One region of the Kluyvera sichuanensis genome, then DNA from elsewhere that is predicted to be linked to it. Evidence: predicted binding sites of a transcription regulator. Region 1 holds the regulator's gene; the other holds the start of a gene.
What was found. Region 1 encodes LexA, which represses DNA repair genes until DNA is damaged. Its sites were predicted from a motif close to TNCTGTATGTACATACAGNA; they were not measured.
Positions count from the first base shown of each region.

Region 2: AB2B48_RS01520 (DNA translocase FtsK 4TM domain-containing protein) is a predicted target of LexA. The motif match lies at 5,299-5,318, and genes of this name have one in related genera.

Region 1 covers NZ_CP162271.1:4,073,996-4,082,927, forward strand. Annotated here, with positions in the region: gene plsB (glycerol-3-phosphate 1-O-acyltransferase PlsB) at 1-2,129, opposite strand, end outside; gene AB2B48_RS19550 (diacylglycerol kinase) at 2,258-2,626, shown strand; gene lexA (transcriptional repressor LexA) at 2,726-3,334, shown strand; gene dinF (MATE family efflux transporter DinF) at 3,403-4,722, shown strand; gene AB2B48_RS19565 (CsbD family protein) at 4,859-5,068, shown strand; gene zur (zinc uptake transcriptional repressor Zur) at 5,124-5,639, opposite strand; gene AB2B48_RS19575 (cupin domain-containing protein) at 5,766-6,254, shown strand; gene AB2B48_RS19580 (conjugal transfer protein TraF) at 6,426-7,640, shown strand; gene dusA (tRNA dihydrouridine(20/20a) synthase DusA) at 7,813-8,811, shown strand.
Region 2 covers NZ_CP162271.1:306,614-315,545, reverse strand. Annotated here, with positions in the region: gene rarA (replication-associated recombination protein RarA) at 1-497, opposite strand, end outside; gene lolA (outer membrane lipoprotein chaperone LolA) at 507-1,118, opposite strand; gene AB2B48_RS01520 (DNA translocase FtsK 4TM domain-containing protein) at 1,241-5,236, opposite strand; gene lrp (leucine-responsive transcriptional regulator Lrp) at 5,357-5,851, opposite strand; gene trxB (thioredoxin-disulfide reductase) at 6,402-7,367, shown strand; gene cydD (heme ABC transporter permease/ATP-binding protein CydD) at 7,490-8,932, shown strand, end outside.

The DNA.
Region 1 (8,932 bases):
TAACGCTGCAGCGTTTCGCGCGCGCCGGCAGCCAGCAGCTGCAGGGTGCGGGAGTGGGAAGCGTTGATACGCAGCTCGCCGTTGTGCTCGGCAAGCATCTCCTGACGAACCATCTCCGCAATCAGCGTATCGATAACCGCTGGCAGCTCCGCGCGATCCCAGCGCAGGAACAGCTCGGCTTTCAGCATCGGATACAGCGTATCGATAATGCTCAGCACCTGCTCGCGGGAAATCTGGCGATGCTGGGTCATAATCGACGCCAGCAGCGACGGCATGATCAGCATATGCGCGATGTTGTTGCGGTAGTAGGTCATCAGCACCGCCTGCTCGCGCGGCAGAATGATGATGTCACCGATGGTGTCCTTCTCAACTTCGAACTTGTTCATCTGCAGCGCGTGATCGATAAGCTCGCTGGCAGAAGAGGTTGGTGCCGTTGCATCAGGCGCATACGGTGCGTTACGCAGCAGCGCCAGATAGCAATCGAGCTGCTGAGTCAGCTGCTCGCGCGTCAGTGAACGCTGACGAGAAGCCAGCAGCGCGGTACAGCACAGGTTCATGGCGTTCGCCGCGCCTGCGTTGTTGATACGCACCATCAGCTCAGCCGCCATCTTGTTGACGGTCGGCGTCAGCCAGGCAGGACGCACGGCTTCGATCGGGTCGATAGACTCGCGCCACTCCGGCACATGGTGGTTCAGGTAGGTCATCAGCGGCATCGGTTCGCCGAAGTTGACGTAGCCCTGGCCTAGATTACGCAGCTTGCTCAAGCCGCGCAGCATCTGCGGCAGGCTCTCTTTCTCTTTGGTCGCGCCGCGCAGCTCTTTCGCGTAGGTGCCCACTTCCATCACGTGTTCGTAGCCGATGTAAATCGGCACTAACGTGATAGGGCGGGAACCGCCGCGCAGCATCGCCTGAATGGTCATCGACAGGGTGCCGGTTTTCGGATCCAGCAGACGACCGGTACGGGAACGCCCGCCTTCCACAAAGTACTCCACGGAGTAACCGCGGCTGAACAGCTCGCCGAGGTATTCGCGGAACACGGTGGAATAGAGCTTGTTACCCTTAAAGGTACGGCGAATAAAGAAGGCGCCCAGGCGACGGAAAATCGGGCCTGCTGGCCAGAAGTTCAGGTTGATACCGGCGGCGATATGCGGCGGCACCAGCCCCTGGTGATAGAGCACGTAAGAGAGCAGCAGGTAGTCCATGTGGCTGCGGTGACACGGCACATAGACAATTTCATGCCCGTCGTGCGCCAGCTGGCGTACGCGCTCGGCGTTGTGAACGTTAATGCCCTGGTACAAACGGTTCCAGGTGAAGCTGAGGATACGGTCGGTCAGACGAATCATCTCGTAGGAGAAGTTCGCCGCGATCTCTTCCATCAGCGCAATGGCGTTCTGCTGCGCTTTCTCGTGGGAAATTTTCTTGCTGCGCGCTTCGTCCTCCACCGCTTTGGCGATTGCTTTTGACGCCAGCAGCTTCTTGAACAGGTCATGACGAGCAGGAAGACGCGGGCCGACCGCCGCCAGACGCTGACGAGCAAAGTGCATACGCGCGACGCGAGCCAGTTTCTGAGCGATAGTTTTATCGGTACCGTGTTCGTCAGCCATGCGGCGCAGAGAGACGGAAGGCGAGAAGCGGACAAAGCTGTCGCGGCCAAGCCAGGAGACAGCAAAGAACTTCTGGAAGCCGTTCAGCATACGCAGCGGCGGGTTAACCTCGCCTTTTTCGCGTCCTGGGGAGCGACCAAACATCACCGATACCGGCACCATTTGCACATCCAGGTCAGGATTGCTGCGGTGCAAGTCGAGATAGTCGTGGAACAGTTTGATCGACTCTTCTTTCGGCGTGTAGTAGGTGAACACGCGCGGGCCGCCGTGGATAAAGACGTAGCGCGGCAGCAGCGTACCGTCGATCTCAAGCGGTTCAAGCGGGTCGGGTAAATCGTGCGCCAGGCACTGAGCGCGCAGCGTCAGCAAGTCAGCCTTAGAGTTATAAGGCAGGACGTACATAATAGGACGCGACGTATCAAGCCCCAATTCCTGGGCAGGTTGTGCCGGAATAGACTTGCTCTTTACCAGAACACTTAATGGTAAATTCAGTAATTTGTAGTAAATTCGTGGCCAGCCGGACATAAACGATGTAAAGCCTCTGGTTAATCATGCAAATGCGCGGCAAGAATATCAGAAAGTCCGTAAAATTTCTGTTCTACCGCCTCATAACAAGCATTGTCATTGACGTAAAAACGAAAAAGGTTCTTGAGATGGCCAATAATACCACTGGGATTACCCGAATCATCAAAGCTGCGGGCTATTCCTGGAAAGGATTCCGCGCGGCGTGGATCAATGAAGCGGCGTTCCGCCAGGAAGGGGTTGCCTCTGTTATCGCGATTATTATCGCCTGCTGGCTGGATGTCGATGCCATCACCCGTGTCCTGCTCATCGGGTCCGTCCTTTTGGTGATGATAGTGGAAATTCTCAATAGTGCACTGGAAGCAGTCGTTGACCGTATCGGCTCAGATTATCACGAGCTCTCCGGCCGGGCGAAAGACATGGGGTCGGCGGCGGTTCTGCTGTCTATTTTCGTGGCGGTGTTCACCTGGGCGACGCTGCTGTGGTCTCATTTTCACTAAAGTCGTGAAAACTGCCTGATTTCGTGAGTTTTATGGTTCCAAAATAGGCAGTAGCTGTATATACTCACAGCATAACTGTATATACACCCAGGGGGCGGAATGAAAGCGTTAACGACCAGGCAGCAAGAGGTGTTTGATCTCATTCGGGATCACATCAGCCAGACGGGCATGCCGCCAACGCGTGCGGAAATTGCTCAGCGCTTGGGGTTCCGTTCCCCAAACGCAGCTGAAGAGCATCTGAAAGCGCTGGCGCGTAAAGGCGTCCTTGAGATTGTTTCAGGCGCTTCTCGCGGTATCCGCCTGCTGGTAGAAGAAGAAGAGGGCCTGCCGCTGGTAGGCCGCGTCGCGGCGGGCGAACCGCTGCTGGCGCAGCAGCACATCGAAGGTCACTACCAGGTTGACCCGTCCCTGTTTAAGCCGAGCGCGGATTTCCTGCTGCGCGTCAGCGGTATGTCGATGAAAGACATCGGTATTATGGATGGCGACCTGCTCGCCGTGCATAAAACCCAGGACGTGCGTAACGGCCAGGTTGTGGTCGCACGTATCGACGAAGAGGTGACGGTAAAACGCCTGAAAAAACAGGGTAACGTCGTCGAACTGCTGCCGGAAAACAGCGAATTTAAGCCTATCGTGGTCGATCTGCGTCAGCAGAACTTCTCCATCGAAGGGCTGGCCGTTGGCGTTATCCGCAACGGCGAGTGGCTGTAACTCTCCCCCCATTCTAATGGCTGCGATACTTCCGCTATCGCAGCCTTTTTTCGTTCTGGTCAAAACTCATGCCGCTACTTACTCACGCCGATAAGGCGCTGTGGCGCCTTGCGCTGCCGATGATCTTCTCCAACATTACCGTGCCGTTGCTGGGGCTGGTCGACACCGCTGTTATCGGCCATCTCGATAGCCCCGTCTATCTGGGCGGCGTAGCCATTGGCGCCACGGCAACCAGCTTCCTGTTTATGCTGCTGCTGTTTTTGCGCATGAGTACCACCGGGCTCACGGCGCAGGCGTTTGGCGCGAAGAACCCGCAGGCGCTGGCCCGCGCGCTGGTGCAGCCGCTTATGCTGGCGCTGGGCGCCGGGCTGCTGATCATTCTTTTCAAAACGCCGCTGATTAACCTGGCGCTCTCCATCGTTGGCGGCAGCGGCGAAGTGCTGGAGCAGGCGCGGCGCTTCCTCGATATCCGCTGGCTCAGTGCCCCCGCATCGCTGGCGAACCTGGTGCTGCTCGGCTGGCTGCTGGGCGTGCAGTACGCCCGTGCGCCGGTCGTGCTGCTGGTGGTGGGGAACGTGCTGAATATCGTGCTCGACCTGTGGCTGGTGATGGGACTGCACATGAACGTGCAGGGCGCGGCGCTGGCAACGGCGATTGCCGAATACGCCACGCTGCTGGTGGGGCTGGGGATGGCGCGCAAGGTGCTGGTGATGCGCGGGATCTCGTGGGCGATGCTGAAAACGGCCTGGCAGGGCGATTTTCGCCGCCTGCTGGCGCTCAATCGCGACATCATGCTGCGCTCGCTGCTGCTCCAGCTCTGCTTCGGCGCGGTGACCGTCTTCGGTGCCCGCCTTGGCAGCGAAGTGGTGGCGGTGAACGCGGTGCTGATGACCATGCTGACCTTCACCGCCTACGCGCTGGACGGTTTTGCCTACGCGGTGGAAGCCCACTCCGGGCAGGCCTATGGCGCGCGCGACGGCAGCAAGTTGCTGGAGGTCTGGCGCGCAGCATGCCGCCAGGCGGGCGTCGTGGCGCTGGCGTTTGCGCTGATTTACGCCCTTCTGGGTGAACATATTGTGGCGCTGCTGACGTCGCTGCCTGAGCTACAGCAGCTTGCCGACCGTTATGTGCTCTGGCAGGCGGTGCTGCCGGTGATTGGCGTGTGGTGCTATCTGCTGGACGGAATGTTTATCGGCGCCACTCGCGGCGCGGAGATGCGTAACAGCATGGCGGTGGCTGCCGCCGGGTTTGCGCTCACCATGCTGGCGCTGCCGCTGCTTGGCAACCACGGACTGTGGCTGGCGCTCGCCGTATTCCTTGCACTGCGCGGGCTATCGCTGGCCTTTATCTGGCGTCGCCACTGGAAAAACAACAGCTGGTTTGCCTGACAAAATGGTTAAAGATTCCGAATAATGAAATGACCTCAGAATGACTGACTACAATTAACCTCACGCTTAGCGAAAAAGATGCCTTTCCTGAAGCATCGGTTTTGCTATTCACTCACTGACGATCGAGGATTCGATGATGAATAAAGACGAAGTCGGCGGTAACTGGAAACAGGTTAAAGGTAAAGTGAAAGAGCAATGGGGCAAACTGACCGATGATGATATGACGGTGATCGAAGGCAAACGCGATCAGCTGGTCGGTAAAATTCAGGAACGCTACGGCTACGCGAAAGATCAGGCCGAGAAAGAGGTGGATAGCTGGGACAAACGCCACAACCACCGCTGGTAATAACGTCCTCCTGCCCGTGCGTACAAGGAAGTACGCTCCCCCTGTTTAGCGCCTGCTAGCGGGATTTCTTCTTAATCTGAATGGTATGGTCGTGATGACAGTGTTCGTGCGCGCTGCACGCTTCCACTTCCACGCAGGCCGAACACAGCCCGTGTGCTTCAATCACGTTGTGACGCAGGGCAAAGCCCATTTTGGCCGCCAGTGCATGCATGATGTCTTCCACCCCTTCCGCACACTCTTCCTTCACCACGCCGCAGCGATCGCAGATAAACATGGCGGAGGTGTGGGTTGGCTGATCGAACAGGTGACAGAGCACGTAGCTGTTGGCTGATTCGACCTTATGCACGAAGCCTTGTTCGAGCAAAAACTCCAGCGCGCGATAAACCGTCGGCGGTTTAGCCTGCGGCTCTTTAACGCGCAGCAGGTCGAGCAGGTCGTAGGCGCTAATCGCCCCTTCCTGGAGACTCATCAGACGCAGCACTTCCAGACGTTGCGGAGTCAGGCGCACGCCGCGTTGCGCACACAGCTTTTCAGCCTGCGCTAACAGTTCTTGCGTAGTGGTCTTATCCATTGGCGTCCTCGGGTTACGGGTGAAACAAACCTCTACTTTATCATGTTATGCCGGAAACGCCGAGTTTCCGCAGGTGTGCTATAGGTGTGTTATAGCAGGCGTACTTCACACTCAGGATGAAAAATGATGAAAAGACCCGATTGCATTCGCCATTGGCATGACGTTGAAGGACCCGATGACTCCACTTACCCCGACAGCAATGAGCTTTTTGCCATCGGTGCGCCGCTGGCCCGCGCGCTGGGGTTGCGGCATCTTGGTATACACCACGAGCGTCTCCCGCCAGGTCGCCGCACCTCATACCCGCATGCGGAGAGCGACGAAGAGGAGTTTATCTACGTGCTGGAGGGCTACCCGCAGGCGTGGATCAACGGCTATCTGTGGAAGCTGCAGCCGGGAGATAGCGTCGGCTTTCCTGCCGGAACCGGCGTTTGCCATACCTTTATCAACAACACCTCCGAAGAGGTTCGGCTACTGGTGGTGGGTGAGGCGAACAAAAAACACAACCGCATCTATTACCCGCTGAATGCTTCGTACGCCGTGACGCGCGAGGATCGCTGGGTCGATCACCCGCCGCAGTTTTTCGGCCCTCACGATGGAAAACCTGGGCGAAATTAGCAGCATCTTCTATAAAGATTAGGGTGCTTATTAAAAATAACGATAACCGAAAAAATTTCAGTTAGAGGAGCACGCCGCTTTTTTTCCCGCTATTCACAGCAACAGTTCGTCTCCATCCTGGTGATAACGGATGGAGGGTTGTTTCATTACCGACAATAAGACGAGCAAACTGTGAATAAAAAAGACAAATTTTCGCTAATGGGAGTCGCTGTCTCCTTTTTCGTGGCGGGACAGGCAGGGGCGGCAAATGGCTGGACGGAGGCGCGTAACGACGCGATGGGCGGCACGGGGGTGGCTTCTGCGAATTATGGCAGCGGCGTACTCATCAACCCGGCGCTGCTGGCTAAGGCGAAGCCGGATGATGGTATCACGCTGATTGCGCCGACCATTGGTGCGCAGATTTCCGATAAGGACGATCTGCGCAGCAAAATTGACGACATCAGCGATGAGGTGAACAACTACCGGCGGGTGATAAGTACGCTTAATCTTAGCCAGATTTCAGCGACGGCAGGCGATCTGGCGAATCAACTCTCCTCGCTGAACGGAAAAACCGCCAGCGGGAAAGTCGGTGCTGGACTAGCCGTCAGTATTCCTAACGATACGCTGAACGTGGCTTTCGTGGCGAAAGCGAATGCAAGGGCGAGGGTCAGTTCGTATATCGATCAAGGGGATATTGCGCTTCTGCGCAGCATTCAGTCGAACCCTCTTAATGCGGCCGGTGCGAGTGATCAGGATCTCAAGTCGAAAGGCTACGGCCGCGCAGCGATCGTCAGTGACTACGGCGTGGCTATCGCGCGCCAGTTTGACGTCGGCGGCGTGCCGGTGTCGCTGGGCATTACACCAAAGCTGCAGCAAACCTGGCTCTATAACTACACCACCTCCATCTACAATTTCAGCAGCGACGATATCAATAGCAGCCGCTATCGCAATGACGATACCGGCTTCAACGTTGACGCCGGTTTGGCCGCTGATGTTGGTGATAACTGGACGGTGGGCCTAAGCGGGCAAAACCTGTTCTCCCGTGACATCGACACCAAAGAGGTCGATGGCGTGCGCGATACCTACCAGATTCGCCCGCTGGTGACCGCCGGGGTGGCCTGGCACACCGATATGCTGACCCTCAGTGCCGACGGCGATCTCACCGAAACCAAAGGCTTTAAAAGCGAGGAGACCTCACAGTACGTTGGCGTGGGCGCAGAAGTGCGGCCGCTCGACTGGCTGGCGGTGCGCGCGGGCTATCGCGCCGATGTGAAGAACAACGACAGCAACGTCTTTACCGGCGGCGTTGGCTTTGCGCCGTTTAACCGGGTGCACGTAGACCTGATGGGGCTGTATGGCGAAAACCAAACCTGGGGCGCGGGGGCACAGTTGAGCGTCGCGTTCTGACTGAACTCCCTTACCGGCGTCGATGCTGCGCACCTCGTCCGGGCTACAGAACCATACTATCCTGTAGCCCGGCCAAGCGGAGCGCCGCCGGGGCCCTCCTCCAGCATTACATCTCTGCTCAAGCTTTATGCTATAGTAGCGCCCCATTTTTCCGGATGCTTAAATAATCACCATGCTGTCAGAAACTTCGACTCCTGCTTTCCCCGCTCACCGTTTCTCCATCGCGCCGATGCTCGACTGGACCGACAGACACTGCCGCTACTTCCTGCGCCTGCTGTCGCAGCACACGCTGCTGTATACCGAAATGGTGACCACTGGGGCGATTATTCATGGCAAGGGCGACTATCTGGCCTATAGCGAAGAAGAGCATCCGATTGCGCTGCAGCTTGGCGGCAGCGACCCTGCGGCGCTGGCACACTGCGCGAAGCTGGCGCAAGAGCGCGGCTACGATGAAATTAACCTCAACGTTGGCTGCCCGTCCGACCGCGTGCAGAACGGCATGTTTGGCGCCTGCCTGATGGGCAATGCGCAGCTGGTGGCGGATTGCGTCAAGGCGATGCGCGATGTGGTCTCCATTCCGGTAACGGTTAAAACCCGCATCGGTATCGACGACCAGGACAGCTACGAATTCCTCTGCGATTTTATCGACACGGTCTCCGGCCGCGGCGAGTGCGAGATGTTTATTATTCACGCCCGTAAAGCCTGGCTCTCCGGTTTAAGCCCGAAAGAGAACCGCGAAATTCCGCCGCTGGACTACCCGCGCGTCTACCAGCTCAAGCGTGATTTCCCGCACCTGACGATGTCGATCAACGGCGGCATTAAGTCGCTGGAAGAAGCTAAAGCGCACCTGGAACATATGGACGGCGTGATGGTGGGCCGCGAAGCCTATCAGAACCCTGGCATTCTGGCTTCGGTTGACCGCGAAATCTTTGGTGCCACCGACGTTGACGCTGATCCTATCGCGGTGGTGCGCGCCATGTATCCGTACATCGAGCGTGAGCTGAGTAACGGCACCTATCTGGGCCATATCACTCGTCATATGCTGGGCCTGTTCCAGGGGATTCCTGGCGCCCGCCAGTGGCGTCGCTACCTGAGTGAGAACGCCCATAAAGCCGGTGCCGATATCAACGTGCTGGAACACGCGTTACAGCTGGTGGCCAATAAGCGTTAATTTTTTCGCTAATTTCTGGTCAAATTCACCACGCCCTGCACAACGTTGCGGGGCGTTTTTATTGATAATCAATAAGTTAGTTTTGGCACGGTTTTTGTAATAGTTCAGACAGTGATGTTTG
Region 2 (8,932 bases), 1.3 Mb from region 1:
GTCAGGGATTTCAGCAGGTAGACGCGCGCACGGGAGAGCAGCGCCGAATTGAGCTCAAACGAGGGGTTTTCAGTGGTTGCGCCGATAAAGGTGATGGTACCGTCTTCAATATGCGGCAGAAAGGCGTCCTGCTGGCTTTTATTGAAACGGTGGACTTCATCGACGAACAGAATGGTGCGGCGACCGGCGTTGCGGTTCTGTCGAGCGCGCTCAATGGCCTCACGAATCTCTTTCACCCCGGAGGTGACGGCGGAGATCCGTTCAACATCGGCACTGGCGTAGCGAGCAATCACTTCCGCCAGGGTCGTTTTGCCGGTGCCCGGCGGCCCCCAAAGGATCATCGAGTGCAGATGGCCGGCTTCAATAGCGCGAGGCAATGGCTTACCTGCAGCCAGCAGATGCTGCTGGCCGATATACTGCGCTAAGTTTTCTGGCCGCATACGGGCGGCCAGAGGTTGAAATGCATTATCGGAAAAATCGAGCGACAAATTGCTCACGCCGGCCTCTTACTTACGCTGATCGTCCACCGTCACGCCCTGCGGCGGTGTAAAGGTGAATTTGGAGGCGTCGATTGCGCCGTTCTGCTGCGACTTCAGCTGGTAGCTGCTGCGCTGATCGTCCTGCTCAATCGCGCTGAACTGATGGATTGTGCCATCGCGCCCTACGTTGATGGTGAATTTCTTCAGGTTGCCATTGTTGCCGCGCGGCGTCAGTACGAAATCATCACCGGTCTGCTGGATATTGTATTGCTGCCAGTCGCTAGCCTGGTTACGCGCAATCAGCATAAATGGTGTGTTGCCGGTCGCGTCTTTCAGCCAGGTGGCGGTAGCCTGCTCAACAAACGGGTTGTAGAACCACAGGGTTTTACCGTCAGACACCAGGATGCTTTCATCTGGTTGGGTCATATGCCAGTTAAACAGGTTTGGACGTTTTACCCACAGATCGCCCTGACCTTCCTGCACCGCGTTGCCGCTGCCGTCAGTCACTTTCTGAGTGAAGCTGGCATGGAAGCTGCTGACTTTATCGAGACGGCTTTTCAGGTCGCCTGCGGCATCAGCCCATACGCTGCTGACAACAAAGCTGGAAAGTAATGCACACGTGATCGCGATCTTTTTCATTAATAATCCTTAATTAGCCTCATGCTCCCGGCAGGAGAGCCTCTGGCACTCACTCTAAGACTTCGCCCAGAGCGGTGACAGAAGAAAATACTGAATTCTGACTTATTTACCCATCTTTGCAATCAATCGAACGGCGGCGGTGCCAGCACCTCACGGTTGCCGTTGTGCCCCTGTTCGCTGACGATCCCCTGCGCTTCCATCTGTTCGATGATACGGGCAGCGCGGTTGTAGCCAATACGGAACTGGCGCTGTACGCCGGAGATTGACGCTTTGCGTTTCTGGGTCACGAAATTGACCGCCTGATCGAACAACGGATCTAACTCTTCGCCGCCATCGAAACCACCGCCACCGCCTTCGCTTTCGCTGTCGGAGGTGATGCCATCAACATACTGCGGACGACCACGCGCTTTCCAGTCCTGTACCACTGCGTGGACTTCCTGGTCACGGACAAATGCACCGTGCACGCGCACCGGGTTGTTCGAGTTCGGACCGGCATAGAGCATATCACCCATGCCCAGCAGTGACTCAGCGCCGCCCTGGTCAAGGATAGTACGGGAGTCAATTTTACTGGAAACCGTAAACGCAATACGGGTTGGAATGTTGGCCTTAATAAGGCCGGTGATCACATCCACCGATGGACGCTGGGTTGCCAGCACCAGGTGGATACCCGCTGCACGCGCTTTCTGCGCCAGACGGGCGATCAGTTCTTCCACTTTCTTGCCGACGGTCATCATCAGGTCGGCAAATTCATCAACCAGCACGACGATATACGGCAGTTTTTCCAGCACTGGATGCGTGGCATCCATACTGTCGCCCGGTTTCCAGTAAGGGTCTGGAATCGGACGGCCCATGCGCGCCGCTTCGGCAATTTTTTCGTTATAACCGGCAAGGTTTCGTACGCCAAGCGCCGACATCAGCTTGTAGCGACGTTCCATTTCGTTGACGCTCCAGCGCAGGGCGTTAGCGGCGTCTTTCATGTCGGTGACCACTTCAGTCAGCAGATGCGGGATCCCTTCATACACTGACAGTTCCAGCATTTTCGGGTCGATCATGATGAAGCGGACGTCTTCAGGCTGCGCTTTATAGAGCATACTGAGGATCATGGCGTTCACGCCGACGGACTTACCGGAACCGGTGGTACCGGCAACCAGCAGGTGTGGCATTTTCGCGAGATCGGCCACCACCGGCTCACCGGCAATATCTTTACCCAGCACCACCGTCAGCGGCGATGGGTTATCGCGGAATTTGTCACAATCCAGCACTTCGCGCAGGTAGACGGTCTGACGTTTTTTATTCGGCAGTTCCAGGCCAACGTACGGTTTGCCAGGAATAACTTCTACCACGCGCACGGCAACGGTCGACAGCGAACGCGCCAGGTCACGGGACAGGTTCGAAATACGCGCAGCCTTCACGCCCGGTGCCAGATTCAGCTCGAAGCGGGTGATAACCGGACCAGGGGAGTAGTTCACAACGTCCGCTTTAATGCGATAGTCGGCCAGTCGAGTTTCCACCAGACGCGCCATCTGTTCCAGCGCAAAGGTGTCCACCGGTTCCACTTCCGTTGGCGGCGGCGTTAAAAGATCCAGCGATGGCAGCGGCGTCGTCGGCTTTTGCAGCGGACGATCGTCACCGTTACGCATCAGCAGCGGGTGAATCAGGCTCTCCTGCTGCGGTGGCGTTACCGGCTGATGTGCAGGCTGCTGCACATGCTGTTGCGGCTGAGCATACTGTTGCTGCGGCGCATGCTGAGGCTGGTGATAGCTTTGAGCATGCTGCGGCGGTTGTTGCTGTTGATAATGCTGTTGAGGCGGCGGCGTCACCGCAGGCTCCGGCATCACGCTCGGCGTGAACAACGGCGCTTTTGGCGTCTCATCCACCAGTGTTTTCATCGGCGAGAATTCAAAATCGTCGAGGGAGAACGGATGCGCCCCCTCTGGCTGCTCACTGGCATAGCGATTCTGCTGAGACGCGGCGAACTGGCGCGCCAGTTCCGCTTCTGCGGCGGCATCTTCATCGTTCTCTTCGAACGCATAGCTATCCTGCTCGTCCGCTTCTTCGCCATAGCGTTGCTGCTGCGAGGCGGCAAACTGGCGAGCCAGCGCATCCTGCTGCAGCGCATCGGCTTCATCGTCGGTCAGCGGTTGATTATCCTCAGGCTGATAGCGCTCAGCTTCACGAGCAGCGCGCTCCTCGGCCATCCGCTGCGACGGTAGCTTGATGCCGTATGAGGCCAGCTCACGGCGCGTCGGCACGCGAACGCGATTAGGGCGCGGCAACTGTGGGCCAATGCCTTCTTTGACCTGCGAGCGCGGGCCGTCAGCTGGGCTAAACAGCGGCGCTGAGGCCGCAGCTGCGGCGGCGGTTCCGGCGGCTGCCGCTGCCGCATGGCGAACGCTGGCAGCAACCGGTGCAACGGCAGCGGAAGGTTCTGGCACAGAAACCGGAATGGACGGCGCGGTCGATGCCCGCTGTTCCATTGGCGCTAACGGTTCCGGAATGGGTTGATACCACGCCGCCAGCTGTTCACGCTCACGTGCGCGTTTCTCTTCCACTTCTTCGAAATAGTACAGCGGCGGACGATGAGCAGGTTTAACCTCCTCTTCCACCACCGGTTCTGGCTCAACGACAGGTGCTGGTTCAGCCTGAGGCACGTTCAGATATTCCGATTCAGCAGTATATGGCTGTTCTTGCTGTAGCTGTTCGTAAGCAGGCTGCTGCGGTTGTGCATACTGCGGTTGCTCATAAACAGGTTGCTGCGGCTGTGCATACTGCGGCTGCTCATAAGCAGGCTGCTGCGGCTGTGCGTACTGCGGCTGCTCATAAGCAGGTTGCTGCGGCTGTGCGTACTGCGGCTGCTCATAGGCAGGCTGCTGAGGTTGTGCGTACTGCTGCTGCTCATAAGCAGGCTGCTGAGGTTGTGCGTACTGCGGCTGCTCATAAGCAGGCGGCTGAGGTTGTGCGTACTGCGGCTGCTCGTAGGCAGGTTGCTGCACCGGCGGCCATCCTTCTGGCGTAGGTGCAATAACCGGTTCACCCGCCGTTGGAGCAGGAACGGCCTGCCATTCAACGGCAGGCGCAGCAACAGGCTGCTCGTTCATGGACGGCGCAGCTAATGTTGGGTCGGCGGCCCACGCCGCTGTGCCTGTAACGGCAACGGCCTCAGCGACGGTATGACCGCTCAGTAGAGGGTCGTACTCATCATATTCGGCGGCACGCGTCGCGCTGGCACCAGAGAACAGCACATCATCAGGATCGACCTGAGCCGCATAGCGGCCCGCCTCTTCCGGTTCGTCCATACGACGGCCAGAGAACAGCGCCTCGTCCGTTTTACGCACCATCGGGTTAGAGAATTTTTCGGCGATCCGCTTACGGCGCGCCAGTGCACCTCGCAGGATGCGCGCACGACGAGATTCACGCGACGCTTTCTGCGTCTCCTCGCCGTCGTCTTCATATTCGTCTTCTTCTTCGTACTCGTCTTCATCAACCCAGGTGTCGTCACGACGGGTTCGGTTGCTGGCGAACGTCAGAATGTTGAGGATCCAACTGCCCATTTTCTCGGCAATGCTGACCCATGACCAGCCGGTAAACAGCGTCAGGCCCGCGGCCCAGATACAGAGTAGCGCGATGGTCCCGCCGCTGCTGTGCAGCATCGGTTGCAGCGCGGTGCTGAGCAGGCTGCCAATCACGCCACCGGAGGCAAAGTACCAGATATCATCGGCGTTTATCGCCGCGAGGCCGCATGAAGTAAGGATGATCGCCAGTACACCAATCAGGCGCAGCGAGACGGCGAAGTAGTCGATGTACTCATCGTTCGAACGATGCCGCCAGGCAAACCAGCAGCCACCAACAATGATGACCGGTATGGTGTAAGCCATTACGCCAAAGATGAAGAACAGCGTATCGGCCAGCCATGCGCCTGGTGCGCCACATAAATTGTGGATCGGTTCGTGCCAGGCCGTTTGCGACCAGCTAGGATCGGAAGGATTGAAGCTCAGTAGTGCAGCCATTAACCAAACGGCAAAAATGGCGCATAAAAGGAGTAACGCCTCAAGGAGTCGGCGTCCGCTGCTGAGTTTTGTGAGTTTGACTTCTTTGTCTTCTGTATATTCCTGGCTCAAGAAAGGCTCTCCAGGTGCCGAATGCTAAAACGGACAACAGTGCCAGATTGCGCCGACACTGTTGCTGTATGGATTAACAGGAGTGTAATCAAACTACGCTGATTTTGCACCTGTTCCGTTTTAGCGGGTCTTAATTACCAGACGATTACTCTGCTTAACCTCTTCCATAACGACGTAAGTACGGGTGTCGTTCACGCCTGGCAGGCGCAGCAGGGTCTCGCCAAGAAGTTTACGGTAAGCCGACATGTCCGGTACGCGGGTTTTCAACAGATAGTCGAAATCGCCGGAAACCAAGTGACACTCTTGAATTTCTTCAAGTTTTTGCACAGCGGCGTTAAATTGTTCAAACACGTCTGGCGCACCGCGATTCAGAGTAATCTCAACAAAAACCAGCAGCGATGCATCCAGGTAATGCGGGTTTAACAGCGCGGTATAGCCCTGAATAAAACCCTGTCGTTCCAGACGACGTACGCGCTCAAGGCACGGGGTCGGAGAAAGTCCTACTCTTTTGGAAAGCTCGACGTTCGAAATACGCCCATCTTTTTGCAGTTCATTGAGAATGTTGCGGTCGATGCGGTCGAGATCTTTGCCAGGGCGTTTTTTACTATCTACCATTATTATTGTCTCTCTGTATTCCTTCCCTACTCCTGTCTTGACTCTGTGCACTTCACTGTTCAGAGCCTTCTCCCGATTTCAATGCGCCGTTGTTGCTGCAACGACGAATATCCCAGGGTATGCGTATGAGAAGCCCCGGCGCCTCACGGCCACCCTCCGACATCACGTATGATGTCTGTCCACACCATACGTAGATTTCAGTGATCCGGGTAAAAATGGCATTTGCGTGCATGAAAATTCACCACACGCGAAACACTGCTTTTCTTCTTCCTTGAATGTTGTCGCAAAAGCTTAGGGGATTGTCAAAGCAAAACATCTTTTTTTAGTACAACATGCCAGATATTCATGAATCCTGGGTCCGGTTTCACATGTAATCGTCTTATAATCATCAGCCTGGCAGTAGAAATAGTTATATTTTTTGATGTTAAAATAGCCAATCAATCGGCTCATTCTATTACACATATCGTTAACAAAATCGCTGTGCTCTTTTTTTACGTCTACAAATTCCCTACAATCCAGAGCAATGTCTGCCAACAATTATGGGGATCTCATGGGCACGGCCAAACACAGTAAGTTGTTAATCCTTGGTTCTGGACCTGCGGGATACACCGCTGCGGTCTATGCTGCACGCGCAAACCTGCAGCCGGTACTGATTACCGGGCTGGAAAAAGGCGGTCAGCTGACCACCACCACAGAAGTGGAAAACTGGCCTGGCGATCCAAGCGACCTGACCGGTCCGCTGCTGATGGAACGTATGCACGAACACGCCACTAAGTTTGAGACCGAAATTATTTTCGATCACATCCACAGCGTGGATCTGCAAAACCGTCCGTTCCGTCTCACCGGCGACAGCGGTGAATACACCTGCGATGCGTTAATCATCGCCACCGGCGCCTCTGCTCGCTACCTGGGCCTGCCGTCGGAAGAAGCGTTTAAAGGCCGCGGCGTTTCCGCCTGTGCTACCTGCGACGGTTTCTTCTACCGCAACCAGAAAGTCGCGGTCATCGGCGGCGGCAACACCGCCGTGGAAGAAGCGCTGTATCTGTCCAACATCGCATCAGAAGTGCATCTGATTCACCGCCGTGATTCATTCCGTGCGGAAAAAATCCTGATCAAACGTCTGATGGATAAAGTGGAAAGCGGCAACATCGTGCTGCACACCAAGCGTACGCTGGAAGAAGTGACCGGCGACCAGATGGGCGTGAGCGGTCTGCGTCTGCGTTCTACTGAAAACGACGACATTGAGTCGCTGGACGTCGCGGGTCTGTTCGTCGCTATCGGCCACAGCCCAAATACCGCGATCTTCGAAGGTCAACTGGCGCTGGAAAACGGCTACATCAAAGTGCAGTCCGGCATTCACGGCAACGCAACGCAAACCAGCATTCCTGGTGTGTTCGCGGCGGGTGACGTGATGGACCACATTTACCGTCAGGCGATCACCTCTGCGGGTACCGGCTGTATGGCCGCGCTGGACGCTGAGCGCTACCTCGACGGTCTGGCTGACGCGTGCAAATAATCTTTACAAGTCAGTAACAAAAGTAAAAAAGGCGACGATAAGTCGCCTTTATTTTTTCTGCGATGTAACATTGCCGCGCCCATAACTGAAACCATTAGCCATAAGCACCTGCTAAGCGCCCAATGAATAAAAGTCGCCAACAAGAACTCACCCGCTGGCTCAAACAGCAAAGCGTCCTGTCACGCCGCTGGTTGATGACCTCCCGTCTGCTCGGCTTCGTTAGCGGTGTACTGATCATCGCCCAGGCCTGGTTCCTTGCCCGCATTCTCCATCACATGATTATGGAGAATATCCCGCGAGAAGCGTTGCTGCTGCCGTTTATCCAGCTGGTGCTGATCTTTATCCTGCGCGCCTGGGTTGTCTGGCTGCGGGAGCGCGTTGGTTTTCACGCCGGGCAACAGATTCGATTTGAAATTCGCCGCCAGGTGCTCGACCGCCTGCAGCAGGCTGGTCCGGCCTGGATTCAGGGCAAGCCAGCCGGTAGCTGGGCGACGCTTATCCTCGAGCAAATCGATGACATGCACGATTACTATGCCCGCTACCTGCCGCAGATGGCGCTGGCAGCCTGCGTGCCGCTGCTGATTGTGGTCGCGATCTTCCCTTCCAACTGGGTCGCCGCATTAATACTGCTGATGACGGCACCGTTAATTCCGCTGTTTATGGCCCTGGTGGGAATGGGCGCTGCCGATGCCAACCGTCGCAACTTCCTGGCGCTGGCGCGCCTGAGCGGTCACTTCCTCGACCGTCTGCGGGGCATGGATACGCTGCGTATCTTTGGTCGTGGCGAAGCAGAAACGGAAAGCATTCGCGAGGCCTCGCAGGATTTCCGTCAACGTACGATGGAAGTCCTGCGACTGGCCTTCCTCTCCTCCGGCGTGCTGGAGTTCTTTACTTCGCTCTCCATTGCGCTGGTCGCCGTCTATTTCGGCTTCTCCTACCTTGGCGAACTAAACTTCGGCAGCTACGGTACCGCAGTGACGCTCTCCTCCGGTTTCCTGGCGCTGATCCTGGCCCCTGAGTTCTTCCAGCCGCTGCGTGATTTAGGCACCTTCTATCACGCTAAGGCACAGGCCGTGGGTGCCGCCGACAGCCTGAAAACATTCCTCGAAGCGCCGCTGGCACATCCTGAGCAAGGTGACCAGACACTGGACACCAGTGAGCCGGTTACCCTTAGCGCCGTGGATCTGTTTATCACCTCGCCGGAAGGTAAAATGCTGGTTGGGCCGCTGAACTTTACGCTTAACGCCGGGCAACGCGCTGTGCTGGTTGGCCTGAGCGGTTCCGGTAAAAGCTCGCTGCTGAATGCGCTGGCCGGCTTCCTGCCCTACAGCGGTTCGCTGAAAGTGAACGGTGTTGAATTACGTAATCTGCATCCAGAGGGCTGGCACCGCATGATGAGCTGGGTCGGGCAAAACCCGCAGCTTCCGGCGGCTACGCTGCGTGAGAACGTCCTGCTCGGCAATCTGGAGGCCAGCGAGCAACAGTTGCAACAGGCGTTGGATAAAGCCTGGGTCAGCGAATTCCTGCCACAGCTTCCTGACGGTATCGACACCGTTGTCGGCGAA